4 regions of the Salinicoccus sp. Marseille-QA3875 genome follow, and region 3 is predicted to be linked to each of the others. Evidence: riboswitches for the same ligand, from Rfam matches in the RefSeq annotation. Region 3 holds a riboswitch; each other region holds the start of a gene.
The links. A riboswitch is a leader RNA that binds a small molecule or an ion and turns the genes downstream of it on or off. The one in region 3 is predicted to bind S-adenosylmethionine.
Positions count from the first base shown of each region.

Region 1: linked by a shared signal. The riboswitch ahead of ACY8DT_RS08030 (5-methyltetrahydropteroyltriglutamate--homocysteine S-methyltransferase) and the one ahead of ACY8DT_RS05590 (PLP-dependent aspartate aminotransferase family protein) in region 3 are both predicted to bind S-adenosylmethionine.
Region 2: linked by a shared signal. The riboswitch ahead of ACY8DT_RS03450 (acetyl-CoA C-acyltransferase) and the one ahead of ACY8DT_RS05590 (PLP-dependent aspartate aminotransferase family protein) in region 3 are both predicted to bind S-adenosylmethionine.
Region 4: linked by a shared signal. The riboswitch ahead of ACY8DT_RS07535 (O-acetylhomoserine aminocarboxypropyltransferase/cysteine synthase family protein) and the one ahead of ACY8DT_RS05590 (PLP-dependent aspartate aminotransferase family protein) in region 3 are both predicted to bind S-adenosylmethionine.

Region 1 covers NZ_CM143103.1:1,561,031-1,569,069, reverse strand. Annotated here, with positions in the region: gene chrA (chromate efflux transporter) at 13-1,227, opposite strand; gene ACY8DT_RS08030 (5-methyltetrahydropteroyltriglutamate--homocysteine S-methyltransferase) at 1,395-2,492, opposite strand; SAM riboswitch class I at 2,574-2,674, opposite strand; gene ACY8DT_RS08025 (DUF2975 domain-containing protein) at 2,911-3,558, shown strand; gene ACY8DT_RS08020 (helix-turn-helix domain-containing protein) at 3,573-3,791, shown strand; gene ACY8DT_RS08015 (HesB/YadR/YfhF family protein) at 3,878-4,174, shown strand; gene ACY8DT_RS08010 (DedA family protein) at 4,182-4,796, opposite strand; gene ACY8DT_RS08005 (YaiI/YqxD family protein) at 4,914-5,354, opposite strand; gene ACY8DT_RS08000 (DinB family protein) at 5,483-5,965, opposite strand; gene ACY8DT_RS07995 (DNA topoisomerase III) at 6,231-8,039, opposite strand, start outside.
Region 2 covers NZ_CM143103.1:658,730-666,768, forward strand. Annotated here, with positions in the region: gene ACY8DT_RS03435 (hypothetical protein) at 1-231, shown strand, start outside; gene ACY8DT_RS03440 (acetoacetate--CoA ligase) at 359-2,326, opposite strand; gene ACY8DT_RS03445 (sodium:solute symporter family transporter) at 2,376-3,881, opposite strand; gene ACY8DT_RS03450 (acetyl-CoA C-acyltransferase) at 4,102-5,268, opposite strand; SAM riboswitch class I at 5,365-5,472, opposite strand; gene groL (chaperonin GroEL) at 5,690-7,321, opposite strand; gene groES (co-chaperone GroES) at 7,365-7,649, opposite strand; gene ACY8DT_RS03465 (CPBP family intramembrane glutamic endopeptidase) at 7,824-8,039, shown strand, end outside.
Region 3 covers NZ_CM143103.1:1,077,565-1,085,603, forward strand. Annotated here, with positions in the region: gene ACY8DT_RS05575 (GMC family oxidoreductase) at 1-535, shown strand, start outside; gene ACY8DT_RS05580 (peptide-methionine (S)-S-oxide reductase) at 606-1,097, opposite strand; gene acsA (acetate--CoA ligase) at 1,220-2,905, opposite strand; gene ACY8DT_RS05590 (PLP-dependent aspartate aminotransferase family protein) at 2,945-4,741, opposite strand; SAM riboswitch class I at 4,814-4,924, opposite strand; gene ACY8DT_RS05595 (YfcC family protein) at 5,140-6,552, opposite strand; gene ACY8DT_RS05600 (class II fructose-bisphosphate aldolase) at 6,921-7,763, opposite strand; gene ACY8DT_RS05605 (GntP family permease) at 7,800-8,039, opposite strand, start outside.
Region 4 covers NZ_CM143103.1:1,481,565-1,489,603, reverse strand. Annotated here, with positions in the region: gene thiD (bifunctional hydroxymethylpyrimidine kinase/phosphomethylpyrimidine kinase) at 1-666, shown strand, start outside; gene thiM (hydroxyethylthiazole kinase) at 671-1,453, shown strand; gene thiE (thiamine phosphate synthase) at 1,446-2,069, shown strand; gene ACY8DT_RS07560 (N-acetylglucosaminidase) at 2,109-2,891, opposite strand; gene ACY8DT_RS07555 (NADPH-dependent FMN reductase) at 2,953-3,495, opposite strand; gene ACY8DT_RS07550 (hypothetical protein) at 3,599-3,781, opposite strand; gene ACY8DT_RS07545 (hypothetical protein) at 3,874-4,062, opposite strand; gene ACY8DT_RS07540 (aldehyde dehydrogenase) at 4,182-5,540, shown strand; SAM riboswitch class I at 5,665-5,761, shown strand; gene ACY8DT_RS07535 (O-acetylhomoserine aminocarboxypropyltransferase/cysteine synthase family protein) at 5,817-7,094, shown strand; gene ACY8DT_RS07530 (homoserine O-succinyltransferase) at 7,094-8,011, shown strand.

The DNA.
Region 1 (8,039 bases), 480 kb from region 3:
TCCTTGAAAATACTATAGTCCTGGTAACAATTGTAATAGATATCCGACAGCAACTCCAAGAATAACTATCATCCACGCAGGCACCTTCATTTTATATAATAGGAAGAATAATAACAACGCCAGGAAAAAATCACTGCCGGAGTTAATACCACTTATAAACACCGGATTGTAAAATGCTGCAAGCAGAATTCCGACCACCGTCGCATTGACTCCCATCAGAATGCTTTGGAATTTCTTATTGCCTCTCAGCAGATTTAAAAAAGGCAATGCACTCATCACAAGCAGAAATGATGGCAGGAACATCGCAATCGTTGCGATGATGCCGCCCATCGTCCCCAGCATAACCGTTCCCAAATAACTTGCAAATGTAAATAAAGGTCCCGGCACCGCCTGGGCCATTCCGTAACCTGCCAGAAACTCATCAGCCGAAACAAGCCCTGTAGGTACAACTTCCCTCTCGATCATCGGCAGGACAACATGACCGCCGCCAAAAACAATCGAACCGACACGGAAGAATATATCGAATATATTCAAGTACTGGTTATCGAAAAGTGAATTGAGTAACGGGAGCAGAATCAACAGTCCGATAAGTGTGCTGAATGAAATGATGCCTATTTTGCGTGTCAGGTTAAATTTAAAATCTGTTATTTTATTTTCTGCCTTATTCTTAAACAGGAAATATCCGAGCAGACCGCCGAGTAAGATTGTCAGGATCTGAATCCATGCATTCGGGTAGATCAGCATCAAACCTGCCGCAGCAATCGCCATAAGCATTCTCGGGATGTCCGGTGCAAGATTTTTACCCATGCCGAGCAGTGCGTGCAGCACGACTGCCACAGCAACGACTTTCAAGCTGTTTATGAAAACAGCCCCCTCCAAATCCAGGTTCTGATACAGCAGTGCAAAAATGATCAGTACTAAAACAGATGGCAATGTGAATCCGAGAAAAGATAATATCCCGCCCGCTATACCGCCGCGCAGCATACCGATTGAAATGCCGACCTGCGAGCTTGCAGGTCCGGGCAGGAACTGGCAGACAGCGATAATGTCCGCATATAATTTATCATCGAGCCATTTCTTTCTATTTACATACTCCTCTTTGAAATAAGCGAGATGTGCAACCGGACCGCCGAAAGAAGTCAGACCGAGGCGCAGTGAAGTCAGTAAGATTTCCATCAGATTGCTGCCTGATTGATTATTGTTATTAGAGTTTGAATGATTGGTCATGTTTTCCTCCGTATAATAAAGTTAATATCTTCAAATTTACCAGTGATTTGCATATTAATCCATATGAATCATAAAATTATACAAACTCTTAACATCTGTAACAGCGCTGAGTCAGAAGCATAAAAAAAGCATGCAGCACTCAATGTGCTGCACGCCTTACATTTCAATTACAGTAATTCTTCAGACAGTTCAACGATGTATTTGATTTTATTCCACTGGTCTTCTTCAGTCAAAATGTTTCCGTGGTGAGTCGAAGCGAAGCCGCACTGTGGGCTCAGTGAAATCTGCTCTTTAGGGATGAACTGCTTGGCTTCTTCAATTCGTTCCTTGATTGTTTCCCTGCTCTCAAGTTCACCATGCTTTGAAGTGAAGAGTCCAAGGACCACCTGCGGTCCGTTGTTCGGAATTTCATCCAGCGGCTGAAAGTCGCCTGAACGGTCATCATCATATTCTAAAAAGAAACCGTCCACTTTTTCTTTGGCAAACAGAACCGGTGCAATTTTTGAGTAACTGCCTTCAAATGCCCATTTGGAACGGTAGTTGCCACGGCACAAATGCGTTGTTACCACAAGATCTTCGGGCTTGTCTTCAAGCACGCCGTTGACGACACGCAGTGCAAGGTCAATCAGTCTTTCCCTGTCCAGACCGCTGTCGTTGAACGGCAGCTCTTCGGCATTCAGTCCCGCGATATACACATCATCGAACTGAAGATAACGGCAGCCTGCCTCATAAAATGCTTTGACAGCATCTCTGTATGTCTGAATGACATCGTCTGCATAATCTTCAACATCAGAATAGTATTCATGGTCTCTGATACCTGCATTGAATAACTGGTTTGGACTCGGGATGGTCTGTTTTGCAACAGCACGGTCACCGACAATTTCTTTGAATAATTTAAAATCTCTAACATGCGGATGGTCTTCGTTGAATGAAAGCTTTCCTTTGTTGCGCACATCCCAGGCTTCGGTTTCTTCACCGACAAATGCATAACCGGTTTCAGGAACGTAGCCTTCAACACCGTTTAAATTTTCAAGGAAATCCGTGTGCCAGAAACGTCTTCTGAATTCACCATCGGTCACTGCCTTCAATCCCGCTTCAATCTGTTTATCAACGACTTTAGTAATCTCTTCAGTTTCAATATCATATAGTTCACTTGATGAAAGTTCATTATTCTTATAGGCTTCACGTGCGTTATGAATCCGCTCCGGTCTGAGTAAGCTCCCCACGTGATCCGCTTTGAAAGGTCCCGTTTTTACATTTGTCATATTATCCGCTCCTAAAGTGTTTTAATTATAAATAAATCCCCTTCTTATCTTTGATAAAAAGAGGATAACGTCCGTCATCTCTTCTCATCTGGGAGCTTGCACTCCAGGAATTAGCACAGTTCCAATAATGGTCTGCTGCTGAGGCTTCAACGGGCCGGTCCCTCCACCTCTCTTGATAAGAAAGTATTATTTAGTTAATCCATATATTATCACTCGGGATAAGTAAGGTCAATGATTTATCGGAAAATTTTAAAATCATAAAATCTTTAATCATCTTATGGAAACACCATGATGACAGTATTCCCCTTTATACTTTTAATGTTATAAGTATAATATTTAATGTTTATCATTAAATAATTATTGCAAAGAGTTAAACATTAGTGTATATTGGTAATATAAAATAAAGGAGGTTTTACCGATGACCGAAAACGCAGTAATCCATAAACGCTTCAGAACGATGGTTAAAGTGCTTTACGTTCTCTCTTTCATCCCTTTGATAATTTTAATTCTGGGCGTTCTTGCCGTACTCGCAGGTATCGTCATTGTGCCGTTTATGCCATTGAATCTGATTGAAGACAGACTGACACAGCTGCCAGTTGTCGGAACATACGAAAGCACAGGTTTGACCTTGGAAATTACTGAGGCTTATCTCGAATCCATCAGCCTGGACCAGACTGCAATCATGCTCGCTCTTGTATCACAATTCTTCTATCTCATTACCGTTGCTCTTATTTTATTTTTCATCAACAGATGGCTGCATAACTTAAAACACGGCGAAATTTTTACACTTAAAAACAGCCGGTTCATAGAATTTGCAGGATATACTCTAATGGTATTTACAATAATTGATGCACTGGCAAAACTCGCTGTTCAAAACTTGATGATGCAGACTTTCTCTGTAATGGAAATTACAACGGAGCTGGATGATCAGTTCATATTTTCTTTCGGCCAGTTAGACCTTAATTTTAACCTTATGATATTATTCAGTGGAATTATCATCTGGATTCTTGCTAAAGTATTCAAATATGGTGCGTTCTTACAGGAAGAATATGATGCAACAGTTTAGAAAGGGTGGTTAACATGATAATAGTCAGACTCGACAGAGTGCTCGCAGACAGAAAGATGCCACTCGGAAAACTGGCCGATGAAATCGGCGTGTCCATCGTCAATCTGTCCAACTTGAAAACCGGTAAAGTTAAAGCCGTCAGATTTTCAACATTGGATGCAATATGTAAAGCTCTCGACTGCCAACCGGGAGATATTCTGGAATACGCTCCAGAAGATAGAGAAGAAAATTAGAAAGCTCTAAATATTTGCACTCTTCTATAAATAGTTATAGGATAAAACCAATGATAGGTTGGCATCAACATTAAGGAGTGTGTGATATGAAGCTTACAGTAACAGACAATGCATTAGACTGGTTCAAAGAAGAAGTGGAATTGGAATCTGGCAGTAAGGTGCGTTTTATTGTCCAGATTTACGGCGACAGTAAAATCCGTGAAGGATATTCTCTCGCTTTTACACTGGATAAAGATGACAGGAAAAAAGCGGTCGAATACGAAGAGGACGGTATTGAGTTTTATATCAATGAATCTGATCTATGGTTTTTTGATGGCCATGATTTATCAGTCGAGTACGATGAAGAAAAAGAAGAGGTCGTTTTTGAATATATAGAACAGTAAAAGGCCATCAATTGTTGTATGATTTCCTTTTTCTGATGTAAAGTACAATCAGGACAATGACGCCGATGATAATGAGAGCGTAGACAATATTGGAATAAATGTCCATATAACCCACTATATCTTCCCAGGAGTTGCCGACAGCAGCACCCAGGTAGACGAGTACAATATTCCATATCAGTGTGCCTAAAGTCGTTAAACCTAAAAATAACAGCACATTCATTTTAGACATCCCCGCAGGAATTGAAATCAGACTTCTGATCAGCGGAATGAAGCGGCAGAAGAATACTGTCCATGGGCCGTATTTATCAAACCATTTATCCGCTTTTTTAATGTCCTCTTTTGTTACGCGCAGAATATGTCCCCATCTATCAATGATTTTTTCCAGCCTTTTGACACTCAACTGAACACCGATGTAATAAAGAACCACTGCACCAAGTACAGAGCCCCCTGTCGCAGAGATGACCACACCGGGAATCGTGAGCTCAGAAGTTGTGGTCATAAAGCCTCCGAATGTCAATACCACTTCTGACGGAATAGGTGGAAATATATTTTCTATCGCTATTAAAAGTATGATTCCTGCATACCCGAAATCATTCATTATAGTCGTTAACCAATCAATCATTCTTTTCACCTTTTACCTATACTTAAGATTTCTATAGTTTATAACTTAACGGCTGGATAAACAAATCATATTATTTTTTATTTTCATGAAGTATAAAACCCCGCCATATTGGAGGGGTTAATTTTCAATCTTCTCTTGAAACAATTTTAAAAATGCCTGCTGATCATCTTTTGAAAACGGCTTCGGACCTTTTGTCCTGCCGCCTCCCTGTCTGATTGCTGCACTTATATGGCGGGTGTTCAACAGATGATTAATATTCATATCATCATATTCAAAACCGTTATGATGGAGCACAGTCGTGCCTTTGGGCAGGAGTAAAGAAGCAAGCCCATAGTCCTGAGTGACGACAATATCATCTTTTGATGCAAGTGCAACAATTTTGAAATCTGCCGCATCCCGGCCCGCATCTACATAAATGGTCTCCACATGTGGAGGTACCTCCTGATTGGAAAAATGTGAGATGCTCGAAACGAGTGTTACAGAAATATTTTTATTCTTCGTTGTTTTAAATATAATATCCTTCACAGGACACGCATCCGCATCGACTATGATCTGCATAAAAATACGCCTGCCTTTCTGTTAGTTTATTTTAACGGTCCTTCCGCGCATGCGGGATGAGTCGCGAGGCGTTTAATGGATTGTCCCGGCAATTACTGGATCACATCATCTGTCTTTGTCTCTCATGATCACATATCAGACTTCCATTTACTATCCATCACTTTTCTTATAAAAACAATCTGTCCAATATGATAAGAATTATGGGCAGCTGCGTTACTGATCAATTCCCACCATTTTGCGTCGACCGGAAATCCTTCGACGCCTTCATCCAGTTGCGACTCTTCCAATAATTCATTCCAATATAATAACAGTTCGATAAGTTCATTCTTTTTATTTTCAAAAGAAGAATTGTCATGATCTAAAAATGTATCATCATTATCAATGCTTTCTACACTTTTGAAATTTTTATTTTTATAGCGGTGCTGCCACGTCCTATTCCAATAAATAAGGTGATTCACTAGTTCTAAAATAGTCATTGCTTCCGGATGAACTTTAAACCCTGCATCCTGTTCGGTCAAATCTTGTAAAGCGGCACTCACCGGTGCATAGAAACTTGGATCATCTGCATTCGCCTGAAACTGGTTGATTAATAATTCCCTGACATGCGTCATTATAAAACCCCTTTTAATTTTTTGCACGTTGACTTTTAGCAATAAAACCCCATCTGGTTAATGTCTGTCATAAAAACCACCCCTATTCGTATATCTACATAGTAGTATTACTTCAAACTCTTGTCTATAATATGTAAATTATATTCAAACAAAATAAGTCTCTGAAACTTTCGTTTCAAAGACTTATTCATAATCCATTTAATTGTGTAATCCTACCGGCCAAATAAATCGCCGCTTGAGCGATAGGACATAAAACTTTGCTCTATCATTCATCCAGTTTCAGTTTCTTCAGCTGATCTGCCAATGCATTGTTGATCGGTTCTTCTTTATCATCTTTTTTCAGATATTTATTCACCGTACGTTTATCGACTTTTCCTTTTTGGGCTTTATCCCTGCGTGCTTTGAAACTGGAAAGTTTCTCACGGTGGCCGCATGTACATGTAAATATTTGACCATCGCCTTCACCGCTCAGCGTCATTTTCTTCTTACAGTTCGGACATCTTGCATTGGTGATTTTGGCGACATTTCTTCTATGACCGCACTCCCTGTCCTGACAGACGAGCATTTTGCCTTTCTTGCCGTTCACTTCAAGCAGCGGCTTGCCGCAGTCCGGACAGTCGCGTCCTGAAATATTGTCATGTTTGAAGCTCTTTTCACTGTTCTTGACTTCTGCAACAATACTCTTCGTATGCTTCTTCATGTCTTCGATAAATCTCTGTTTATCCAGCTGCCCTTTTTCAATCTGTTCCAGCTGTTTCTCCCACACTGCAGTCGTCACCGGAGATTTTAAAATCTCCGGTGCGAGGTCCAGAAGCTGCTTACCTTTGGATGTAATCTTGATTGCCTGCCCGTTTTTCTCCAAATAAAAGGTATTGAACAGTTTATCGATGATGTCTGCCCTTGTCGCTACTGTGCCCAGACCGCCGGATTCGCTCAGCGTTTTCTTGTGTTCTTTATCCATGCTGAAGTATTTAGCCGGATTTTCCATTGCCTGAAGCAGTGACGCTTCCGTGAATCTCGGCGGAGGCGCGGTTTCACCGGTTGTTCTGTTCACAGAACTGACTTTCAACTCTTCGCCTTTTTTCACATCTACAGTCTTTCCTTCAGCTTCTTCTTTATAGACGATTTTAAAACCCTGCTGAAGTACGCGGTTATATTTGGCTTCCAGTGTTTCACCATTAACTTCCGCCAGCACAATCGTCTCTTCATATTCATACGGCGGCAATAAAACGCTCATAAAGCGCTGGATCACCAAATCGTACACTCTTTTCTCACGCTCGCTGAAATCACTGTAATGCACAGTACTTTCAGTCGGGATGATTGCATGATGGTCGCTGACTTTATTATCGTTGACGAATGATCCGTTACCTTTGATCGGAGATCTTAAAATATGCGTACCTACTTTACGGAAGTTGCCGATTCCGCTTGCCTGCACTCTTTCTTTTAAAGTCGGCACGATGTCATTGGAGATAAACTTCGAGTCCGTCCGTGGATATGTCAGCACTTTATGACGCTCGTACAAATTCTGCATCGTCTGCAGTGTTTCTTTGGCAGACAGGCCGTAAATCTTATTTGCATCTCTCTGCAGTTCGGTCAAGTCGTAAAGGCCCGGTGCAAACTGCTTCTTTTTCTTCTTGGTAACATCTTTGACCGTCAGACTGTCCGCTTTCAGTTTTTTATGGATGTCTCCAACTTTCTCCTCATTGAAAGTAGAATAATTATTGCCGTCTTTCCATTTGAACTTCAATTTATCCGTGCCGACTTCCAGACCGTAATATGTTTTCGGTTTAAAGTTTTTAATTTCTTCGTCCCGTGCAGCAATCATGCCGAGGGTCGGTGTCTGTACACGTCCGCAGTTCAGCTGTGCATTGAACTTCGTCGTCAGTGCACGTGTTGCGTTCAGCCCTACATACCAGTCCGCTTCACTTCTCGCGACGGCTGCCTGATAAAGGTTCCGGTATTTATTGCCGGGCTGCAGGTTTTGAAACCCTTGTGAAATCGCCTTGTCAGTGACAGATGAAATCCACAGGCGTTTGATCGGTTTATTCACCTTGACGTAGTCGATGATCCATCT
Region 2 (8,039 bases), 420 kb from region 3:
GAAACAGATGATTATTCTTATTACGTAATGGATCACTTTGAAATAGTTGAAGAAGATGGCTCTTCTGCACCAAGAGAAAGTGCTGTAACTCCCGATTCATACGGTGGTGAAGACATATATTCCGGCGGTACAAGTTCAGGATATTCATCCGTGTTAGTACCTGAAGAGGGTGACTTCTTAATCAAATATGATGGTTTTTCATCTAATATCGTATTTTTTGAAATTGACTAGCAAAAAAATCTATCCAAAAGTTTAAACTTTTGGATAGATTTTTATTTCCTGAAGGTTATAAATAGCTGTTTTACATCATACTCGGAATTTCGTCACTCATGAGCACTGTATCCCTCTCTTTTTAGATTTATATATAATTCCTGTCAGTCAATGATGCATATTCTTCAAGACACTCCGGGTTTGTTAAGGAGGCTTTGTTTTTAACATCTTGTCCGTGAACAATTGAACGGACAGCTCCCTCGACCTTTTTACCGTTATTTGTATATGGTACTTCTTTTACTGCATAAATACGTCGTGGTATATGGCGTGGAGATGCCTTTCTTCGCACATCCTGACGGATTTTCTCAGCCAGCGCCGCGTCTACGCCGCCATCCTCCGTCACGATGCACAATGAGATTTCTTCATCATTCTCTATAGGAAAACCAAACACCAGTGAATCTTTGATTTGCGGAATTTGATCCACTACACGATAAATTTCCGCTGTGCCGATTCGAACTCCCCCTGGATTCAGTACTGTATCCGTACGGCCATGAATAATGAACGTGCCTGCTGCCGTCTGTTCCACTAAATCACCATGAGTCCATATTCCCTCATGCTTTCTGAAATAAGAGTTGAAATAACGAGCATCCCCGTCTTCGCCCCAAAAAGTCAGTGGCATGCTCGGAAAAGCTCGGGTACAGACTAATTCTCCTTTTCTGCCAATAATAGGAGCACCACGTTGATCCAGAATATCAACCGCCATGCCAAGCGCCTTGCAAGTGATTTCACCACGTTTGACTGGATGAATTGGTGTGCCCATGAAGAAGCAACCAATAATTTCAGTCCCGCCGGAAATCGATTCTAATACCAAATCTTCTTTAATCGTATTATACACCCAGTCATACTGTTCACCGATCAGCGGTGATCCTGTAGTCATCAAAACTTTCAGTGCAGACAAATCATGATTTGCACCAACTTCATATCCACATTTTTCTAGTGTCGAAAGGTATTTTGGACTTGTCCCAAAATGAGTGACTCCAATCTCCTCTGAGATTTCCCATAAAATACCTCTCTGGTCCTGTCGAATTGGCGAACCATCATATAGCAAAATGGCTGCTTCGCTGGCAAGGCCGGATATAAGCCATGGATACATCATCCATGATGTGCTCGTATACCATGACATGACATCCCCCTGCTTGACATCCCCATGGAGTTGATGCTCTTTTACATGCTGGAGCAAAACACCACCTGCAGAATGGACTATGCTTTTTGGCAGACCTGTCGTCCCGGATGTATATAAGATATAAAGAGGGTGTTCAAATGGAACACGTGTAAATATTGGCACCTCTGCATCATTGGCCAATAGTTCACTCCATGTCAGTAACTGAGCATCGGATTCCAGCGCCAACTCCGGTGTTTCCGACAAACAGACCACCGAAGACAAACTTTCCAGTTTCTCAATGACCGCTTCTACATTTTCACGAATATTAAAAGACTTTCCATTATATTCGTAATCAAGAGAAGCAATGAGTACTTTGGGTTGGACCTGACCAATGCGATCGATGATTCCCTTGGCCCCGAAATCAGGAGAACATGAGCTCCAAACAGCCCCGAGTGAAGACGTGGCAAGTAATGCGACCAGTGATTGCAAATCGTTCTTTACAATACCTGCAACACGGTCGCCTACCCCCACACCCAGCTTATGTAAACCTGTCTGCGCCTTCGCAACCATAGTGCGTAATTCCTTCATTTTAATCATCTGCTGAACGCCATTCTCATCAGCTTCATAAACAGCAACCCGTGAACCAGACCCGCGTAATAAATTCTCAGCAAAATTGACGTTTGCTTCAGGGAACCATTTTGCACCTAACATACCATCATCTTCTGCAGGAAGGAATATGGTTTCACCCTTATCTCCAGTAATTCCTGAGAAATCCCAAACCGCCGACCAAAACGCTCCCGGTTTTGCTATTGACCATTGGTGCAGGCGTTCATAAGGCTCAAAGGGGATTCCCACTTGTTCCGAGAACTTCTTTATATTCGACTCCGACACCCACTGCTCGGAAGGCTGCCAAATTATATCACTATCTTTGATTTCTGCTTGTTGTTCCATCATTGCTTCTTCCTCCTCTTACTTTTAAAGATAAAATAGCCCGCTAAAAATATTATTTATTAGAAACCGTTAAAGACTCCTGGTGTTTGGTCGTTGCGCTTTGGGTTGCCAAAGATGTGACCACCATTACAGCAAAAGCAAAAGCGGATGCAAAAACCATAGCTACATATATATTTCCGATGATATTTTGCTGTGTGAAAAGGACATACAGTACCGTCCCCGTAATCAAAGCAGCGATTGCACCAGGTCCATTTGATTTTTTCCAAAAATATCCTAATGTAACCGGGGCAATAATTCCACAGATAATTGCTGTGAAGCTGAATTGAATCAGAAAAGCTAAAGATTCCGGACGATCAAATGAAAGATACAGTGTAACCAAACCAGCAAGTACCAAAGACACTTTTGCCACCTTTACAGAATTCTTATCCAAGTCATCATCATCAATTGGTTTTTTAGATAAAATCGGCGCCAATACTTTGTAAAAATCGTTACCAATGCTGGTCGTCAGGCCCAGGTAAAGACTATCCGTAGTTGATAGAATCGCAGTGATAAGCCCTACAACAATAAGCGCCGCAAGAACAGTCGGAAATGATTCAATTACATACACGGGGATTGCCGAATCCGCACTTGCCAAAGACGGGGCAATCACCCTTGCTGCCAGACCGCCAAGCACCATCAACGTGGAAATCAAGAATAAGACCACTCCTGCCGATAGAGTAAATGGTGCAAGCTGCTTCTCACTTTCAAGTGACAACACTTTATTTAATAGATGCGGCATTAATACAAAGCTGAATAAAAGGAATTGTACGGCCATGATTGCCATCGGACTGTCATAAGGTCCTCCTGTGGATAGAACGCCTGTCAGATTCGGATCAATCGCCTCAAGCTTACTTGTCAGCTCTCCAAATACATTCAAGCCTCCACCTATTGTCCAAAATAAAGAGACAAGAATTAGGATGGAAGTGACAGCCATCAAAATTCCTTGCATACCGTCCGTAATGAGCTGTGCGTAAGCCCCGCCAAGTCCTATGTAAAGAATCGTGATAACTACACCAATGATAATTCCCCAGAAATACGGGATATTTAAGACTGATTCAAAGATGGTAGCCAGTCCGACATTTTGACCGACAATATAATATATGTTGAATAAAATTAAAACAGCCACAAGCACTTGCAACGCCTTGCTGTTGTATCTTCTTCCAAGCCATTCCGGCAACGAGGAAACACCGCCGAACTTTTTGCTGTATCTCCAGAATGTCTTAGCAAATAAAAGCAAACCAATCCAGGAAACCCCAAAGCATCCCAATGTATACCACAGCACTGATGTTCCATATTGATAAGCCAGCCCCGGCACACCGATAAATAAATTGGCGCTTGCATAAGAAGCGGCAAAACTGGTTCCGACAATCACAGGATTCACTTTTCCTCGGGCCGTAGCAAAGCCGGACATCGAACTGCTATGGCGCTTTCCCTTTTTACCAATCCAAATGATATATCCAAAATATAAAACTAACAAAACAATAATTGTCCAAAATAATGGTCCTGTGACGTTAAGCATTATTAATCCTCCTCTCTTCCCTTTGATACATAAGATTTTTTCCATATCAGTAAACCGACTGCCCAGAATATGGCCAGTAATACAAAGTATAGTGCTATCATAATTAATCATTCCTCCAGATTACATGAATTCATTTGAGTGATAGATTATAAACGCTCCGGCTGATCTGTATTTAATACATCAGTATCGACATCCAGCGACTGTTTCAAATGAATGTGTATTACCAGCTTTTAGGAACCTCTATCAATAGAGCCATGCCTTGACCGCCGCCACCGCAAAGTGATGCAATTCCCTTCCCGCCGCCACGACGTCTCAGTTCTTCTGCAAGAGTTAAAGCAAGCCTGAAGCCGGTTCCGCCAAGCGGATGACCAATCGCAATCGCACCGCCATTGACGTTCACTCTTTCATAGTCAATGTCCAGTTCCCGGCAGCTTGCAATGACCACACTTGCAAAAGCTTCATTGATTTCAAATAAATCAATATCATTCACTGTCAGGTTCGTCTTTTCCAATACTGCTTTGATTGCCCTGGCAGGCTTTGTATGTAAACTCGTATCCGGCCCCGCAACTTCAGCCCAGCCCAGAATGCGTGCCAACGGTGTTTTACCAAGCGCCTCCGCCCTCTTTTCAGATGAAATGATTCCGACACTTGCACCATCTGTCATTTGAGACGCATTTCCCGCTGTAATCGTACCGTCTTCAATGAATGCCGGTTTTAAAGCTGCTAATTTTTCAATGGAAGAATTAAGTCTGATACCTTCGTCATCAGAAAAAGTTTTCCCATTCACAGTCACCGGTATGATTTCATCCTTCAGGTAACTTTTTTTCAGTGCTTCAGCTGCCCGCTCCTGGGACAACTGTGCATATACATCCTGGTCCTCTCTGTTGACCTTAAAATCTTTATTCTTCGCATCGGTTGCCACCCCCATCGATTGATCTGTCAGCGCGCACCACAAACCATCGTTACTTAATGTGTCCGTCAGCTGCAGCGATCCCATTGACTGTTCCTTACGGACCGCAGCAGTGTACGGGGCATTGGTCATCGAATCGAATCCGCCTGTAATATATAATTCCCCTTCGCCAAAGTGAATGCGGCGAACAGCGTCTGATACTGTTGCCAGCCCGGCCAAACATACATTATTTAAAGTAATTGCTGGTACAGATAGCGATACACCGGCTTCTGAAGCAACTCTCCTGGCTGGATTTTGTCCCTGGCCTGCTTGAAGTACCTGTGCCAGTAGGACCCCGTCTGACTCTTTTGCACCGGGCACTCTTTGCAACAGTTCTTTCACAGCTAAAGCCCCTATTTCGCCTGCCTCCAATTCTGATAAAAATCCCTTCCACTTGCCAAAAGGGGTTCGAACACCTTCCAGAATCACCTTGTTCATATACCTCATCCTTTCTTATGATCTGATTTTTTAAATAGAAAAACCCTCTTTCCTAAAGAAAGAGGGTTGAAATCATGAATATATCACAGTTTCCCCCTCTTATCTTCCAGACATTTCTGCCTGTTGGAAGTAGCACCATTCCCCATAAAAGGGTGGTTGCCGGGCGTCAAAGGGCCAATTCCCTCAGCCAACTCGTGATAAGAGTGATCTAATAAAATTATCTTATTGTTAGAAATTATTTGTTTATTTGATTATTCACACTATCAGAACACAGCTGAAAGGTCAACATCTTATTTTTGAACAAGTAAATTCTCCTTAGACTTTTAAATCAGTATTTCATTTCCTTCTGTCCCCTCCCAATTCAAAAAACGGGGTCTGCACAATGGCAGACCCCGTTTTTACAATAGTCATTCGCTTAAGATTACATCATGCCCGGCATTCCGCCGCCCATGCCGCCACCCATATCAGGGCTGCCGCCATTTTCATCCGGAATGTCCGCAACGACCGCTTCTGTCGTTAAGAACATTGCAGCGACAGAGCCGGCGTTCTGCAGTGCTGAACGTGTCACTTTAGTCGGGTCGACAATTCCTGCGTCAACCATGTTCACCCACTCGTCAGTTGCAGCGTTAAAGCCATAACCTTCTTCCTGGGATTTAAGTTTTTCAACAATTACAGAACCTTCCAAACCAGCATTTTCGACAATTTGACGCAACGGTGCTTCCAATGCTTTAAGCACGATGTTGATACCCGTCTGTACGTCTCCTGATTCTTCCAGTTGTGCAACTTTATTGTGCACTGCTACAAGTGCTGTACCACCACCGGATACAATACCTTCTTCAACTGCTGCACGTGTTGAGTTCAATGCGTCTTCAATACGGAGTTTACGCTCTTTCATTTCAGTTTCAGTCGCAGCACCCACTTTGATTACTGCAACACCGCCTGAAAGTTTCGCAAGTCTCTCCTGAAGTTTTTCTTTATCGAAGCTTGAAGTCGTTTCGTCTATCTGTGATCTGATCTGACCGATACGAGCTTCGATATTATTAGTTTCACCCGCACCTTCAACGATTGTTGTATCATCTTTGGATACGTTCACTCTTGAAGCATTACCGAGCATGTCGATTGTCGTATCTTTCAATTCAAGACCTAAATCTTCAGTGACAACCTGTCCGCCTGTCAATATCGCGATATCTTCAAGCATCGCTTTACGACGGTCACCGAACCCAGGTGCTTTAACAGCAATTGCCGTGAACGTACCGCGCAGTTTGTTAAGCACGATATTCGCCATAGCATCGCCTTCGACATCGTCGGCAATGATCAGAATCGGACGAGACTGCTGAACAACCTGTTCAAGTAGCGGCAGAACATCCTGGAAATTTGAAATCTTTTTATCAGTGATTAAAATATATGGATTCTCAAGATCTGCAATCATTTTCTCGGAATCTGTCACCATGTACGGTGAAGTATAACCACGGTCGAACTGCATACCTTCCACTACTTCAAGTTCAGTTTTGAATCCGCGTGATTCTTCGATGGTGATTACGCCATCTTTACCTACTTTTTCCATCGCTTCAGAAATGTATTCTCCGACAACAGGATCATCTGCTGAAATTGCACCCACCTGTGAGATGGATTCTTTGTCCTGAACCGGACGGGAAATATTCTGAAGTTCTTCAACTGCCGCTTCAACCGCTTTGCTGATGCCTGTACGGATACCTACAGGATTCGCACCACTTGTAACGTTTTTAAGGCCTTCCTGTATCATTGCCTGTGCAAGAACAGTTGCCGTCGTCGTTCCGTCACCTGCAATTTCGTTTGTCTGGTTTGCCACTTCGGCAACCAGTTTTGCACCCATGTTTTCATATGCATCTTCAAGTTCAATTTCTTTAGCAATTGTCACACCGTCATTAGTGATCAATGGTGATGTGAACTGTTTATCTAAAACAACATTACGGCCTTTTGGTCCTAATGTTACTTTCACTGCATTAGCAAGTTTATCAACACCGTCCAGCATGGACTGGCGTGCATCTTCTGAAAATTTAATTTCCTTTGCCATTACTTCTGCCTCCTAAAAAATTTGAGTTATAATATTTTATCTTTTACTCAACAATTGCTAGAATTTCATTATCAGCTAAAACTAAATAATCTTTATCTTCATGTTTTATCTCAGTACCTGCAAATTTGGAATAGACTACCTTGTCTCCAACTTTGACCTCTACTTCCAAACGGGTGCCGTTGTCTAAAACTTTACCTGAACCCACTGCCACAACAGTACCTTCCTGAGGTTTCTCTTTCGCTGAATCTGTTAAAACAATACCACTTTTAGTCGTTTCCTCTTTTTGAGTCAAATCGATTACTACACGATTGCCTAAAGGTTTTAACACTTTAACATCCTCCTCTTATTTCATCACTGCAATTATCATTTTAGCACTCTGATCTTTTAAGTGCTAACAATTAATATAATAATCAAAGAAGGTCAAAATTGCAAGTGTTTTATATTGCTTTAAGTTGAGTTCGATTTCATGTAAAATAATTTTATTGCCATTGGAGGGAATCGCTTGAAGAAACTTTTTAGAAATCGTCAAATTAACAGTGCTTTAATCTTACTGATATTCATCGGCGTTCAGCTCGCCGTCTTACCTGTTGGTATCATAATGGGTGTGACCAGCCCGGAACTTGGTCCTGAAGAATTGATCACTGCGGTCATTCCTTATCAGTTCATCGCATTTTTAATCGGTACCATTCTTGTCATCATCATTGGCAACCTTCACCAG
Region 3 (8,039 bases):
GGGTAAAGAGTATAAAGACCAGTCCCTGCATTATGCGTACCGTACACTGACAATCTGGTACACGGCGAATGCAATGTCCTACTCTCATAACTATGTAGACCTGGACCCGAATTACACCGATGAATACGGTGATCCTTTACTCCGCGTAACATACAAATTTGGTGACAACGAAAGAAACATCGCAGCGTTCGGTATTGAAAGATGCACTGAAATCATGGAAGAAATGGGCGCCGACATCGTCGAACCCGGTTCAGTACCCGACGAATTCAACCACAGCTACACCGGCGGCCACTATACAGGCGGCGTCGTAATGGGTGACGATCCTGAAACTTCGGTGGTCAACAGCTACCTGCAGATGTGGGATGTCGACAACCTGTTCGTCGTCGGCGGTTCAGCATTCCCGCAGCACGGCGGACACCACCCGACACCGACAATCGGTGCTCTCGCCTACCGTGCGGCAGAAGGCATCCAGATGTATATGGATGAAGTGGAAGGACAGCTTGTCCAGGCGAACAACAGAAGAAACAGAGTATAATCTGCTTCATCAAAAATTTAATATATTATTAATCAAGAAGAAAATATCTTCAGAAGTAAAAGATGTGTATCTACATGTCTTTTACTTTTTTATTTGCATACCTGCCTAACATTTCTTTCGGAATATGGCAGTAATCATCCGGATATTTGGTTAATCTGTCCTGATGCTCTTCAGCACTTTCCACATAATTTTTAAGTGGTAATACTTCTACAGCAATGAGGTTGTAATCCTTTCTCCTGCGAAGAAATGCTTCCGTCCTCTTTAAATGTTCCAGATTTTCGCTGTATATTCCCGTCCTGTATTTTTCACCGACATCCTGACCCTGCTTATTTATGCTGTATGGATCAATTATTTCAAATAAATATGTCACCATGTCTTCTATTGAGACAGCGTCCGGATTGAACTCTGTTTTTACGCACTCTGCATAACCGTCGTAGTCCCCTTCAGTCGTGTGACCTGTTCCATTCGCTCTGCCGGCCTCCGTAGACTGGACCCCGGGCAGAGTTTTTATGAATGCCTGGACACCCCATAAGCATCCGCCTGCCAAATATACTGTCTCCATGTAGTTTCACTCCTATATATTTTTCTTACTCCAATTGTACAATATTATTGAATTCCAGCTCACTTTAAAAAAGTCCTGAAAATAAAATACTCTTCCCATAAAAATACGGGAAGAGTTCTTTATTATCCAATATTGCCTGCAGCTGCCTTTTCAATTTCCATCTGCTTCAATTCTCGGCGCAGTATTTTACCGCTGATGGTCGTTTTCGGCAGCTCGCCCATCACTTCAATTTCCTTTGGTGCAAGGTGTGCTGCGAGATTGTTCCTGACGAATATCCGGATTTCCTCCAGAAGTTCAGGGGTCTGTTCAAACCCTTTTCTCAAAACGATGAATGCTTTGACGATTTCTCCACGTACTTCGTCAGGTTTCCCGATGACGCCCGCTTCCTGTATCGCTTCATGTTCGATGAGTTTGCTCTCCACTTCAAACGGTCCGATCCTCTCGCCTGAAGAATTGATCATGTCATCATCCCTGCTCTGGAAGAACACGTAATCGTCTTTATCTTGATAAGCGAGATCTCCGGACAGATACCAGCCTTCATATTTGAAGTAGGAATCGAATTTATCTTTGTTGCCCCAAATCTCTTTCATCAGGCCCGGCCACGGTGTCTTTACCGCAAGTTGCCCGGCAGTGCCTCTCGGTACAACCTTTCCATCGTCATCCAATATGCCGACTTCGACACCCGGGAACGGCCGTCCCATCGAACCCGGTTTTATTTTCTCTCCCGGCAGATTGACGACTAGATGTGCACCCGTCTCAGTCATCCACCATGTATCATGGATTCTGACGCCGAGCGCGTCCCATGCCCAGTAGATGACTTCAGGGTTCAGCGGCTCGCCGACACTGAGTATATGTCTGAGTGAGGATAGATCATAATCTTTCAGAACGTCGCCCTGTGACAGAAGCATTCTGAACGCTGTCGGTGCACTGTACCAGATCGTGACACCGAGTTCTGCAATCAGTTTGTACCAGTGCTCGGCTTTGAAACGGCCGCCCTGGATGACGATTGTTGCACGGTTCAGCCAAGGCGCAAACAGTCCGTACACACTCCCCGTCACCCAGCCGGGGTGGGAGGTGCACCAGTAGACATCATCATCTTTGATGTCCAAAACCCATTTTCCCGACTGATATTGATGCGTAATCACGCGGTGAGCGTGCAGTACGCCTTTCGGCTTGCCGGTGGATCCGCTCGTGTAGTGGATCAACATGCTGTCTTCCGGGTCCATCCATTCCACGTATTCCTCTCCGTTATCGAAGAAAGGTTCCGCTTCAATATCTTCAGCAAAAAGAATCGTTTCAAGTGTCGGAATGTCTGCCTGCGGCACACGGCACACCATTTCCTTATCCGTAATGAGCAGCGTTCCGCCGCAGTCATTTATCCTGTCCCTCACCGCATCTTCCATGAACGCTTCGAATAAAGGTCCGGCCACCGCGCCGATTTTTATCACTGAAAGAATCGCAATATAGCATTCCGGTGTTTTCGGCAGAAAGACAAACACTCTGTCTCCTTTGACCACACCGTTCTTTTTTAATATTCGTGCGTAGTGATCCGTCTTATCTTTCACTTCTTTAAACGTATAGCTGATTCTTTCATCGCCGTTTACATAATGCAGTGCCGTTTTACTGCCGTAGCCGTCATCCACATGCCTGTCGATTGTTTCGTAGGCGATATTCAATTTGCCGGTTTCGATAAAACTCAAATCCGTCCCGGCATCTTCCCATTTAAAGTTCCTCCTCATTTCTGAATAGTCAGGGAGGTTATAGTCTCCCGGCAACGGTTCAATGATTTCCAACTGATTCAAAGTCATGATTAAAACTCCTTTTCCGGGATTTTATTAATCTACAGATTAAATTTCACACGCATAAGTTGAGATTGTACCGCGCAGACGCTGTGCCTCTTTATATGTGCAGCGGTTATGCACGACCTGCAGCCCGCCGTCTTTTGCGATATCTGCAGCTTTCGGCGAAATGACACCTTCCTGAAGCCAGAAGACTTTCGGCTTCACTTCAAGCGCTTCTTCTGCAATACCGATCGCAGCTTCAGGGCTTCTGAACACCTGGACGACATCAATCTGTTCAGGCACGCTTTTCAGATCCGGATATGCTTTTTCTCCGAGTATTTCCGTCTCTCCTGGATTGACCGGAATGATCTTATAGCCGAGTCTCTGCATCTTCCTTGCCAGACGGTAGCTCGGTCTCGCTTCTTTGCCGCTCAGTCCGACAACCGCAAGTGTTTTCCGGCGTGTCGTCTCCTGACCGTCTTCAGCCACTTTCTCTGTCGGTGAATTCAATATCCATTTGATGACGCCTTCATCATTGATGACGATTTCTTCATCTTCACCCGTATCAATGCCTGTCGCCTTCGTGAGCGCTTGATTCAGGTCATTTTGAATGTCTCTTACAGATTCAATACCGACGGACAGGCGGACAAGCTCTTCGTATACACCCGTTTCTTCCAGTTGTTCTTTTGTCAGCTGCTGATGTGTCGTTGAAGCCGGATGGATGATCAGTGATTTCGCATCCCCCACGTTCGCCACATGTGACCAGAGTGCTACATTGTCTATCAGCTTTTTACCTGCAGATTTGCCGCCCTTGATACCGAAAGTGATGATCGATCCGAAGCCGTTCTTAAATGTTCTTTTCGCAATTTCATGTGATGGATGGCTTTTCAGTCCAGGGTATGTCACCCACTCGACCGCCGGATGATCAGATAGGAAACGAGCCAGCTTTTCTGCATTTTCATTATGCCTTTCCACACGTACATGCAGTGTTTCCAGCCCCTGTATCAGATGGAAAGCGTTTGTCGGGCTGAGCGTCGCTCCAAAGTCACGCAGCAGCTGGACACGGATTTTAGTGCTGAACGCCAGCGTCCCGAAGTCCGATGCATAACGGATGCCGTTGTAACTCGAGTCCGGCTCTGTAAATTCAGGGAATTTCTCCAGATTCCAGTTGAAACGGCCGCCGTCGACAACGACACCGCCGATCGATGTACCGTGCCCGCCGATCCACTTTGTCGCTGAATGGACGACTATGTCCGCACCAAGCTTGATCGGTTTACATGTATGCGGTGTTGCGAAAGTATTATCGACAATTAAAGGCACATCCGCCGCGTGAGAAATGGCAGCAACCGCTTCGATATCCAGCACCTGCAGACCCGGATTGCCGATCGTTTCACCGAACACCGCTTTTGTCTTATCCGTAATGGCATTTTTAAAGTTTTCAGGATCCGTCGGGTCGACGAATTTCACATTGATGCCGTATCTGGGCAGGGTGACCGCAAAAAGATTATATGTACCGCCGTAAAGATTCGCACCGGCAACAATTTCGTCCCCTGCACTCGCGAGATTCAGAATGGACAGTGTAATCGCAGACATCCCTGAAGAAGTCGCAACAGCCGCCACCCCTTCCTCAAGCAGTGCCATACGCTTTTCAAACACCTCTACCGTCGGGTTGCCGATGCGGGAGTATATATTACCCGGCTCATCCAGCGAGAATAAGCTTTCTGCATGATCCGTATCGTGGAATACGTATGAAGTCGTCTGATAGATTGGTACAGCTCTTGACCCCGTCGTCGGGTCCGGTGCCTGACCGCCGTGCAATGATAAAGTTTCCAGATCATAAGTTGAATTGTGTTCGTTTGACATGTCCATTCCTCCAAGTTTGAATATGATTTAAAAAAGCACTCTTCTTAAAATATAAGAAGAGTGCTTTTCCTCCTCTTATCTTCCAGGAATAAAATCCTGCTGGAATTAGCACCTTTTCAAGCAAATCTGCCTAATGGTTGCCGGGCGTCAAAGGGCCAGTCCCTCTGCCTCTCTAGATAAGTCGAATCAATATTTCTTTAATGCATATTACAATACTATGATTAGCAAGCTTTGTCAAAGTGTTTTTTAAATATTTTGTTTAGAAAGAGAATTTAGATAACTTAAAGGAGATTTAAACGTTCTGAAAAATTTTATTCGCCAAAAAAAGACCACCGCGGACGGCAGTCTTATGATTGAAGGCTTCCGGACTTTGATTTCCCTGAAACTTAAACTTCATATTAAAATATGAACAAGTGGGCAACTGTTACAAAAACAGCGGCCAGAGCGTATTGGATCAATATGAGCGGCCACACCCAGCGTATCCACTTAACCCATGAAATACCTGCAGCAGCAAGCCCCGCCATGAAGTAACCTGATGTCGGTGTAACAATGTTAGAAATACCGTCACCAAATTGGAATGCAAGCACTGCTGTCTGTCTTGCCACACCGACCAGATCTGAAAGAGGCACCATGATCGGCATCGTCAGTGCTGCCTGTCCGCTCCCTGACGGAACGATGAAGTTGATCAATGACTGCACGATGAACATGCCGATGGCGGTCAGACCTGCCGGCAGCGCACCCACTGCATTTGACATCGAATAAAGAAGCGTATCAATGATATTTCCATCTGCCATCACAGCCTGTATGCCGTATGCAAAACCGACAACAAGAGCGCCGAGAACGATCAGCTGACACCCTTTGACAAAGTTTTCAGCGATAGCATTAACCCGCATACCGGATATTAGACCCATGAGGACACCCATGACCAGGAACAGCGCGGCGATCTCTGTAATATACCAGCCATGCTGGACGACACCATAGGCCAGTGTGACGATGGTCACTAAAAGCACACCGATGACGATTTTTTGTCTTCCTGTCAAGTGCTCCCGTTCCTGTTCTTCCAAAGTTTCTCTTTTTTCCTTATCTTCTTGATACATCAGGCTCTTCGTCGGATCTTTCTTGATTTTCCTTGCATAAATCATTACATATGCAATTGCAACGGCGACAAAAATCGCCCAGAAAATCAATCGTGTAAAGAACCCGGAGTAGATTGGCAGTTCTGCGATGCCCTGAGCGACCCCGACGGTGAACGGGTTCATGAAAGCGGCTGAGAAACCTGCAGATGCACCGCATAGTACGATAGCCGCACCCAGCATGGAGTCGTATCCGAGGAACACGACAAGAGGCACGATGATCATGATATAAGGAATCGTTTCCTCCGCGAGCCCGAAAATGGCACCTCCGATTGCAAACAATGTCATCAATACCGGAATAAGTAATATTTCGTTCCCTTTCATCTTATGCGCAACCGTGTTCATACCACTTTCGAGAGCACCGGTCGCCCTGAAAATACCGAATGCACCACCGATGATGAATATAAAGAATATGATCGGAGCAGCATCCACCATTCCCACGTGCACGGCCTGGAATATATCAAAGGCGCCTGCAGGATTCGCCTCAACCGCACTGTAGGACCCGTCCACGACAACTTCCTGACCGTCCACTTCGGCTCGTTCATACTCTCCTGTCGGAACAAAATAAGTGGCTGCTGCAGCGATTATTATTAAAACAAACAGGATGATGTAAACATGAGGCACTTCAAACCTTCTCTTTCTCTTCGGTTTAATTTCATTTTCATCAGATTCAGACATGATTATCTCCCCTTTTATAAAATATTCCGGAGTCAGGCACATATTCAGGTTCTATGCATTTCCGGAATTTCCCCCTTGAAACTTTCAAATACAACACTCTCTGGCACGGCGATAAAATATATTGGGTGAAGCACCGCCATGCACTGGATGATATGCATAATCTTTCCGTCTGTTGAATAAAAGATTATACTATTTTCGTTGTTTTCACAAGCACATTCGCAGAATTTTCTGTGTATATAATATTTTCAGGACATTAATCATTCAACTGCCGGTTGATATCAACAGCATTATAAGGCGGGGCAGTCTCTAAAATTAGATGAAGAAGCCGGGGACATCCGTCCCCGGCTTCTTCATCTTCACTCCCATTGTTATTTCACTTGATTATAAGCACCTGTGCGTTTAAATATTGCTTCTATGACATCCGACATCGCCTCTTTGGCCGGATCCTGGATCTGCATCGGTGCATACACGCTGTCATCCGCATTCAATACTTTGCGGAGTGCATTGGACCACGCAATGTTGATTTCAGTATTATAGTTTATTTTAGCGTGTCCGTATGATATTGCCTTTTGCAGGTCTTCATCTGAAATACCGGAAGCACCATGCAGTGCGAAAGGCACCGATGTCTCTTCCCGCAGCTCTGCCATTTCATCAAACCCCAAATTCGGTTCGCCTTTATATCTGCCGTGGACGCTGCCGAGCGCCGGGGCGAGACAGTCCACTCCTGTTTCTTTGATAAGTTCGAGACATTCATTCAGATCCGCATACATCATCGTGCTTTCGACTCCGTCCTCAATGCCGCCGACACTGCCGACTTCCGCTTCCACCATCACTCCGCGCGGCTTCGCATAGTCCACCACCTGCTTTGTTTTGGCAATATTTTCTTCAATACTCATGGTGGAACCGTCGAACATCACTGAATCATAACCTGCATCCACTGCTTCAATACATCTTTCCACTGACTGCGAATGATCAAAATGAAGGATTGTCGGCACAGTGATTTTCAGCTCTTCCTTTAAATTGCGGTACATGCTGACGAAAAATTTAAAGCCGCCGAGTTTGTCGATGACTGCATCAGTCGTTGCGATGATGACCGGTGACTGACACTTTTCAGCTGTCTTTAAAGTCGTTTCCACCCAGAGTATTCCATTGGCATTGATCTGCGGAACTGCGTAATTATTTTTCATAGCATCTTTCAATATATTAACCATCAATATCACTCGATTTCTTTAATAATTTATATACTCTTATACCATCAATGTAACAAAATAAATCACATACACAACACCGAGTGCTGATAGACCGGCGATAAAACCGCCGAGCGACCATGCTTTCAAAGTCTGGGCAACCGTCAGTTGACCGAATCTGTTAACTACCCAGAACCCCGAGTCATTCGGCAGGGACAATCCGATTGCACCGGAACATATCGCGAGCGCAAGGAGCACCGGATGGACGCCGAGCTCAGCAATCTGCGGTCCGAGTATGCT
Region 4 (8,039 bases), 400 kb from region 3:
CAAAATACGATGGGGGTGCAGGATGTCTTCAACGTGCCTGCAGATTTTCTCTCAGCACAGCTTGAAAGTATATTTTCAGATGAGGTGCCGAATGCCATGAAAAGCGGAATGATCGCAACCGAAGAGATGATGCGGGTTTTAAAATCTTACGTCACAAAATATGAAATGCCGCTTGTCATCGATCCGGTAATGATTTCAACGTCAGGGCATAATCTGATAAGCGGGGACGCCATAGCCTATTTGAGAGATGAACTGCTGCCTGCAGCCTTGACAGTGACGCCCAATATCATGGAAGCGGAAAAACTCACAGGTGTGGACATCGAAGATGAAGAAGATGTAAAAAAAGCCGCAAAAGTATTCATTGAAGAGATTGGAGTGCAAAGTGTAATCATAAAGGGAGGGCATTTAAAAGGTGCTGCGGTGGATTACCTGTTCGAAAAGGATAATGAGGTCAGATTGACCTCAGACAGAGTGGACACTAATCATACTCACGGCACAGGGTGTACATTTTCAGCTGTCATTACAGCAGAACTCTCCAAAGGCAAGCCATTGGAGAAAGCTTTTCGGATCGGGAAAAAGTATATAACCATGGCCATACAGAAGACTCCGGGAATTGGAAAAGGTGACGGACCGGTTAACCATTTTGCATATAAAGGAGAGTTGTAAATTTATGTCACTTTTACAAAGTATACGCGAAGAGCCGCCGCTTATTGTCTGTATAACAAATGACGTAGTGAAAAACTTTACCGCCAACGGGCTTATTGCACTGGGTGCTTCACCGATTATGAGTGGTGAAAAAGATGAGGCTGAATCTCTGATGAAAGCAGCGGATGGGCTGTTGATCAATATCGGCACTGCTGACACGCACAAGAAAGAATTGATGTCAGAAATGATCGTTCAGGCGAATAAAAATAACGTCCCTGTCGTATTGGACCCGGTCGGTTATGGCGCATCTTCTTTCAGAAAGAACCTTATCGATGAACTGATCGAGAATTATAAGGTTGACCTCATCAAAGGAAACAGAAGTGAAATGCTGGCATTGTCAGGAGAAGAGAGTATATCCCGCGGTGTCGACTCTGCTGAGGAAAGTGATGCACTTGAAATAGCTGAAAATACATTTAGTAAATATAATATACCGGTACTCGTTACAGGAGAAACAGATGCCATCGTTACACATGATCATAAATATACTCTTCATAACGGCCACGGACTGCAAGGGAGAATAACGGGTTCAGGATGTCTTCTTGGCGCAGTTACACTGACATTCATCGCCAAAAGTGACGATGTTAATAACGCCGTTATAGACGCTGTCAGTTACTATAACCTGTGTGCCGAATCTGCAGTACAGAACGGTGCTGCAGGCCCCGGTACTTTCATACCGGATTATATCGATGCGTTGTATTTGAATGATGATGTTATTTTAAAAGATAAGGCTGTTAAATCACATGAATAAAAATGACTTGAGACTTTATTTTATATACGGTTCAAATGGTGGAGATATAAAGAGCAGTCTTCACATAATAGAGCAGGCATTACAGAGCGGCATCACATTATTTCAATTGAGAGAGAAAGGAACTGATGCACTGACTGGTAAAAAGCTACAGGACTTTGCTCTGTCGGTCAAAGAACTGACTGCTGGATATAATGTTCCCTTCATCATAAATGACGATGTCGATCTTGCGAGGGCAGTACAAGCCGATGGCATCCATATCGGCCAGGATGATATGAGTCCTGAAAAGTTGCCTGTATATTTTGATGATAAAATTGTCGGACTGTCCGTTCGTGATGAGATGGAACTAGCTGCCAGCAATTTGGATAATGTCGATTATATTGGTACGGGACCAGTCTTTGCAACAAGCTCAAAAGACGATGCAGGTGAAACTATAGGTGTCTCCGGCTTAAAGTTGATGCGTGAAAAAATAGGAAATTTACCGATGGTGGCTATCGGTGGAGTAACGCTGAATAACTATAATCAATGTTTAGAAAATGGTGCGGATGGCATCGCAGTCATTTCGGCAATTTCCCAGTCGGAGGACATTCGCCACTCTGTCCGTAAATTCCTGGAATAAAATATAAAACGTCGTCATTGAAATAATGACGACGTTTTATCATTCATTTTTATACTCAATATATTCATAATCAGCGGTATTCAATTCATAATCTTTATAATAAGACGACATTATATCAGCGATGATTACCGACCATCTGATATCTGTTGCATATTGATGAGTTCCCGGCTTTTCTGGGTTCCATCTCATCTTATATAATGTATTTTGATAATTATTGACATAATTATTACTTATAAACTCTGCACCGCCGATTATAGCCGCTTCAGGTGAAGTCCAGCCCTCCTGCTCTGCATAGCTTGAACCTGCCTCAACTGCCTGTTTATCAAATGCACCGATACCAAAAAAATTATAGTAGGTCTGATCGGTTTCTACACCTTGTGCCAGCTCTGATTCACCATTACCTGTCTCTACCTGGGTATGGCTGATTAGATATAATACATTAATATCATAGAGATTCTGCGCTTCCAAAAAAGTTTCCCCACGTCCCTCAAGGATACCTTTGTCCTTCAATATCTCATTCAATATATCAATGTCCACCTCAACCTTTTCACGCAGATCCATATGCTGCAGCGGATAATGGTCCTGGTCAGTCTTCATATATTCTCTCAACTGATTTTCATCAGCATTCGTCAATTCACCATCTTGAATGGTAACGTCCTGCGTGTTTTTATCCAGTTGGGCTGAAACAGCTTCATCGAAAGTGTATTCAGATTGATAATTTCGGTTTCCTATTGTTTCAGAGACGATAAAAGTGATAACAAAAACACCCATGATGATGCTCAGCAATAATAATGGCAAATCATTTTTATCTTTATTCAACATGTTTTATACCTTTTCCTTCGCATACTTATATGAAATTAGTAATACCATAAAAAAGTAAGCATCAAATCTGATGCTTACTTTTAGTCATACCCGCAAGAGATATCAATGAATCCAACATCTTACCGATTCTTTGTTTCATCTCATTACTGAGGTTTCCGTAGTCACCGTTCTCATCTTTTTCATAATCAGCGCTGCTTGCACAGAGCTGTGTCGGGATAGCAAATGCGTGCAGCCCCCTCATGACAATTCTTAACTGCGCCAGCGGGTCAGTGTTTCTCATCCCGCCACTTGTGCAGTAGAGAGCAACCGGTTTTTCTTCAAACTGATCAAATGATAAATGATCCAAAGCATTTTTCAATATTCCTGAAAACGAAGTATGGAAGTTCGGCGTTCCAATTATAATCGCATCCGCCTCGCTCGCAATCCGCTTGAATTTTTCAAGTTCTTCCGTATCAGGATGGCCGAGTAATGGGATATCCCACTCACACAACTCTATTATTTCCACATGGTTTTCAGGCTGTTCAATCTGAGCTTTTATTTCTTCTGCTAAGAAAGCTGTGCTTGAACCTGGAAAGGGGCTCCCGGAAATAATCAGCAGATTCATAAGTTTGCTCCTTTATAAAAATATTTAGTACATCAATAATAACATTTACCATACGAGGATTCACATACGTCAAAAGAAGTAAAAAAAGAGACTTAACAAAGTCTCAGCTCATCAATTTATGATTTAATTCTTGTAATTTACCCAGTGTGTCTTCAGGTAAATCTTCGAGTTTAATTTCTTCGTCAACAATTTTCTGTGCTAAATCCATATCGACACCTACAGCTCGACTGATTTGGTATGCAGTTAATTTTTCCACGAGTAGTGAAAGGTTCAATTCAGTGTTCATAATATCACCTTCTTCATAAGTATCGAAACGATTCAATAACTAATTATATCACATCCTTCACAAACTTCAACTATATGCTTAATACATTTAAATCACTTTCTGCCATGCCCGAACAATGCATCTTCAAGATGACTGATTCTATCAATCACTTCAGGACTTAACGCCGATACGTCAATTTCTCCATTCAATACAGAATCGATCTCATCCAACGTCATTTCCAAAGCTTCACTCAACTGATAATTGGTCAAACTGCCTTTAAATATATTCATCTTCTGATCCATGGGCATCACCTTCTTTACTTAAGTTATACTAATTATAGAAAGTTATTGATAAAATGCAATGTTTTTCGATCTAATTAATTATTTTAAATTCGGGTAATCAGTCTATAAGGAGTGAGTATATGTACGAATCAATATTCCATAAACAAAAACAATTTTTCCAAACTAAAGAAACACTATCATTGGATGTGCGTATAAAAGCGTTAAAACAATTGAAAGATGCCATCAAGTTTTATGAAGACGATCTGATGTTCGCCATGAAGGCGGATTTCAACAAAAATGAAAGTGATACTTTTTTAACCGAAATAGGAATAATTTACAGTGAGATAAACCTTCATCTCAAAAAATTAGCAGAGTGGGCAAAACCTGTTAATGTTAAAACGCCTGTTACGCATTTCGGTTCAAAGTCAACAATCTACAAAGAACCTTACGGTGTCATCTTGATTATTTCTCCATGGAATTATCCTTTCAATCTGGCAGTGGCACCGTTGGTCGGTGCACTAAGCGCAGGCAACACTGCAATTCTAAAACCATCTGAGCATACACCGCACGTATCGGATGTCATTACAAAAGTGATTGAACTGGCATTTCCTGAAAAATACGTCACTTCAATTGAAGGGGGTATAGAAACCAACCAGCAGCTTTTAAGTCTGCCTTTTGATTATATATTCTATACCGGCAGTTCTCACGTTGGTAAAATCGTCATGGAAGCAGCTTCAAAAAATTTAACACCGGTCACACTGGAATTAGGCGGTAAATCCCCAAGCATCGTTACGAAGGATGCCAATTTGAAATACGCAGCAAAAAGAATCGTCTGGGGTAAATTTATGAATGCTGGACAGACTTGTGTTGCTACAGATTATGTTTATGTGGATAACAGCGTAAAGGAACAGCTGATTAAACATTTAAAACACTATACTCATAAATTTTATAATAAAGCATTCGAACAGCAGAATTATATGCAGATCATAAACGATGACCATTTTGAGCGGGTCCATAATTATATTCAGGGAGATATCGCCTATGGCGGGCGCAGTCATAAATCAAAACGGATGATAGAACCGACCATTATTCAAAATGTGGATTTCAGTCATCCTGCCATGGAAGAGGAAATATTCGGACCGGTATTGCCGGTACTTGGTTATGATAATTTGGAAAAGGCACTGATTGATATAAGAGACCTTCCTGATCCTTTGGCACTTTATATTTTCACTGAGAAAAATGAAACAGCACAGCATGTCATTAAAAGTGTGCCTTTCGGAGGCGGTGCCGTCAACGATACAATGTATCATTTAGCGACACCCCATATGCCATTCGGAGGACGTGGAAACAGCGGAATGGGGAATTATCACGGGCGTTATTCATTCGATACATTCAGTCATACAAAAAGCATATTGAATCAGACGACACTATTCGACATCCCGTTGCGCTATCCTACCTTTAGAAAGTTTCAGAAACTGTTGAAGTACATCTGGAACTAACATCATATCAATATAACGCTGTGCGTTACTTTCAAAACTTCATCCTTTTCAGATTATTTATAATCTTATAAAGTGTTTGACAAAATCATTTTTCAGATGTAACATTAGAAAAAATAATAAATATAGCTTATCAAGAGTGACGGAGGGGACTGGCCCGATGAAGTCCGGCAACCTTTTTAGTAAGGTGCCAATTCCAGCCGGGCATGCCCGGGAGATGAGCAGATAAGAGTCTGCTAAATTTAGCAGACTCTTTTATTTACTAAGGAGGAAATATTTATGTCAAAAGATTTCAAGTTCGAAACAAAGCAATTACATTCAGGTCAGGTAGTTGATTCTGAAACAAATTCACGTGCCCTCCCAATTTATCAAACAACCTCTTATGTTTTTGATGACACGGAGCACGGGGCAAACCTTTTCGGTTTATCAGAAGCCGGCAACATATACACACGCATAACGAACCCTACATCCGCTGCACTCGAAACAAGAGTGGCTGAACTGGAAGGTGGAACAGCGGGTCTTGCTGTAGCTTCAGGTATGGCTGCAATCACTTATGCTGTACAGGGCGTTGCAGATGCCGGAGACCATATCATTTCAACAACGAGTCTTTACGGTGGCACCCATACGTTATTTACACATACTCTCAAAAAGTTTGGAATTGACGTTTCCTTAGTAAATACTAAAGATCTGAGTAATGTTTCACGTGAAATAAAAGATAATACAAAAGCGATTTTTGTAGAAACCATTGGAAACCCTGAAGGTAACATTGAGGATTTGGAAGCATTGGCAAAGATCGCACAGGATAATAATATTGTTCTGATCGTGGATAATACATTTGCGACGCCTTATTTATGCCGCCCGATAGAACATGGCGCCAATATCGTCATCCACTCAGCTACTAAGTTTTTAGGCGGCCACGGCACTTCAATCGGCGGTGTTATTGTTGACGGCGGCAACTTTGATTGGAAAAATGGGAAGTACCCTGGGTTCAGTGAACCGGACAATTCCTATCACGGATTGGTTTTCGCCGACACTTTCGGTGACCAGGCATTCGCATACAAGATCAGAACAACTCTGTTAAGAGATACAGGCGCTGCGATTTCGCCATTCAACTCATTCCTGCTCACGCAGGGAATTGAAACACTTTCTTTAAGGATGGAAAGACATGTTGAGAATGCAGCTAAAGTTGCTGATTATCTGGCCAACCATGAAAAAGTCGAATGGATTGATTTTGCAGGCCTCTCCAGCAGTCCTTACAAGCAGTTACAAGAAAAATATCTGCCTAAAGGTGCTGGTTCTATATTCACTTTTGGAGTCAAGGGCGGCTACGAAGCAGGCAAGAAATTCATTGAATCACTTGAACTGTTTTCCATGCTTGCGAATGTGGGCGATGCAAAGTCATTGGTCGTACATCCGGCATCGACTACCCATGCACAGTTAACCGAAGAACAGCAGCTGGCAGGCGGAGTAAAACCGGAAACCGTGCGTCTTTCTATCGGTCTTGAGCATATAGATGATATACTTGATGATATCAATAAAGGTCTGGATGCGATTTAATGCCAATAAAAATAGTTGAAGGATTACCGGTTAAAAAAAGGTTGGAACAGGAAAATGTATTTACAATTGATGCCTCCAGGGCAACAACCCAGGACATTCGTCCCTTAAGAATTTTAATTTTAAACCTGATGCCTAAAAAAGAAGAAACAGAGCTTCATCTGTTAAGACTTCTTGGCAATACACCACTGCAGATAGACATTGAATTTTTATATACTGAGACACACAAAAGTAAAAACACACCGACCAGCCATCTTCATAAATACTACAGAACATTCGACGAAATTAAGGACGAACGCTTTGATGGCATGATTGTCACCGGCGCTCCGGTCGAAAAACTGGACTTTAACCAGGTGGATTATATTAATGAGTTGGAAGCTATCTTAAAGTGGTCGGAAACGCACGTGTTCTCCAGATTTTTCATATGCTGGGGCGCCCAGCATGCTCTGAATTATTACTATCAATTTGATAAGATCACATTATCCAGTAAATTATTCGGTGTATTCAAGTTTAAGAACATTATGCCGACACACCCTTTAATGAGAGGCTTCGATGATCAATTTGAAGTGCCACATTCAAGGCATACCAGAATGGACTTCTCCAATTTGGACAAACACTCTGAGTTGAAGGTCTTATCTGTCCACCCTGATTTCGGACCAGACATATTAAGTACCGAGGACAGCAGAGATCTTTATATCTTCGGACACTTGGAGTATGAACGGAACACTTTGCAGAATGAGTATCTCAGAGATGTAGAAAGAGGTGCCGACATAGGTATACCTCACAATTACTTCCCTGATGATGACTCTAATAACGAACCATTCTTCAACTGGAAATCACACGGCCACCTGTTATTCAATAACTGGCTGAATGAAACTTATCAGAACACATATTATGATTTAAACGATTTAGAGAAATAAAAAGCTCAGGTCCGGCGGACCTGAGCTT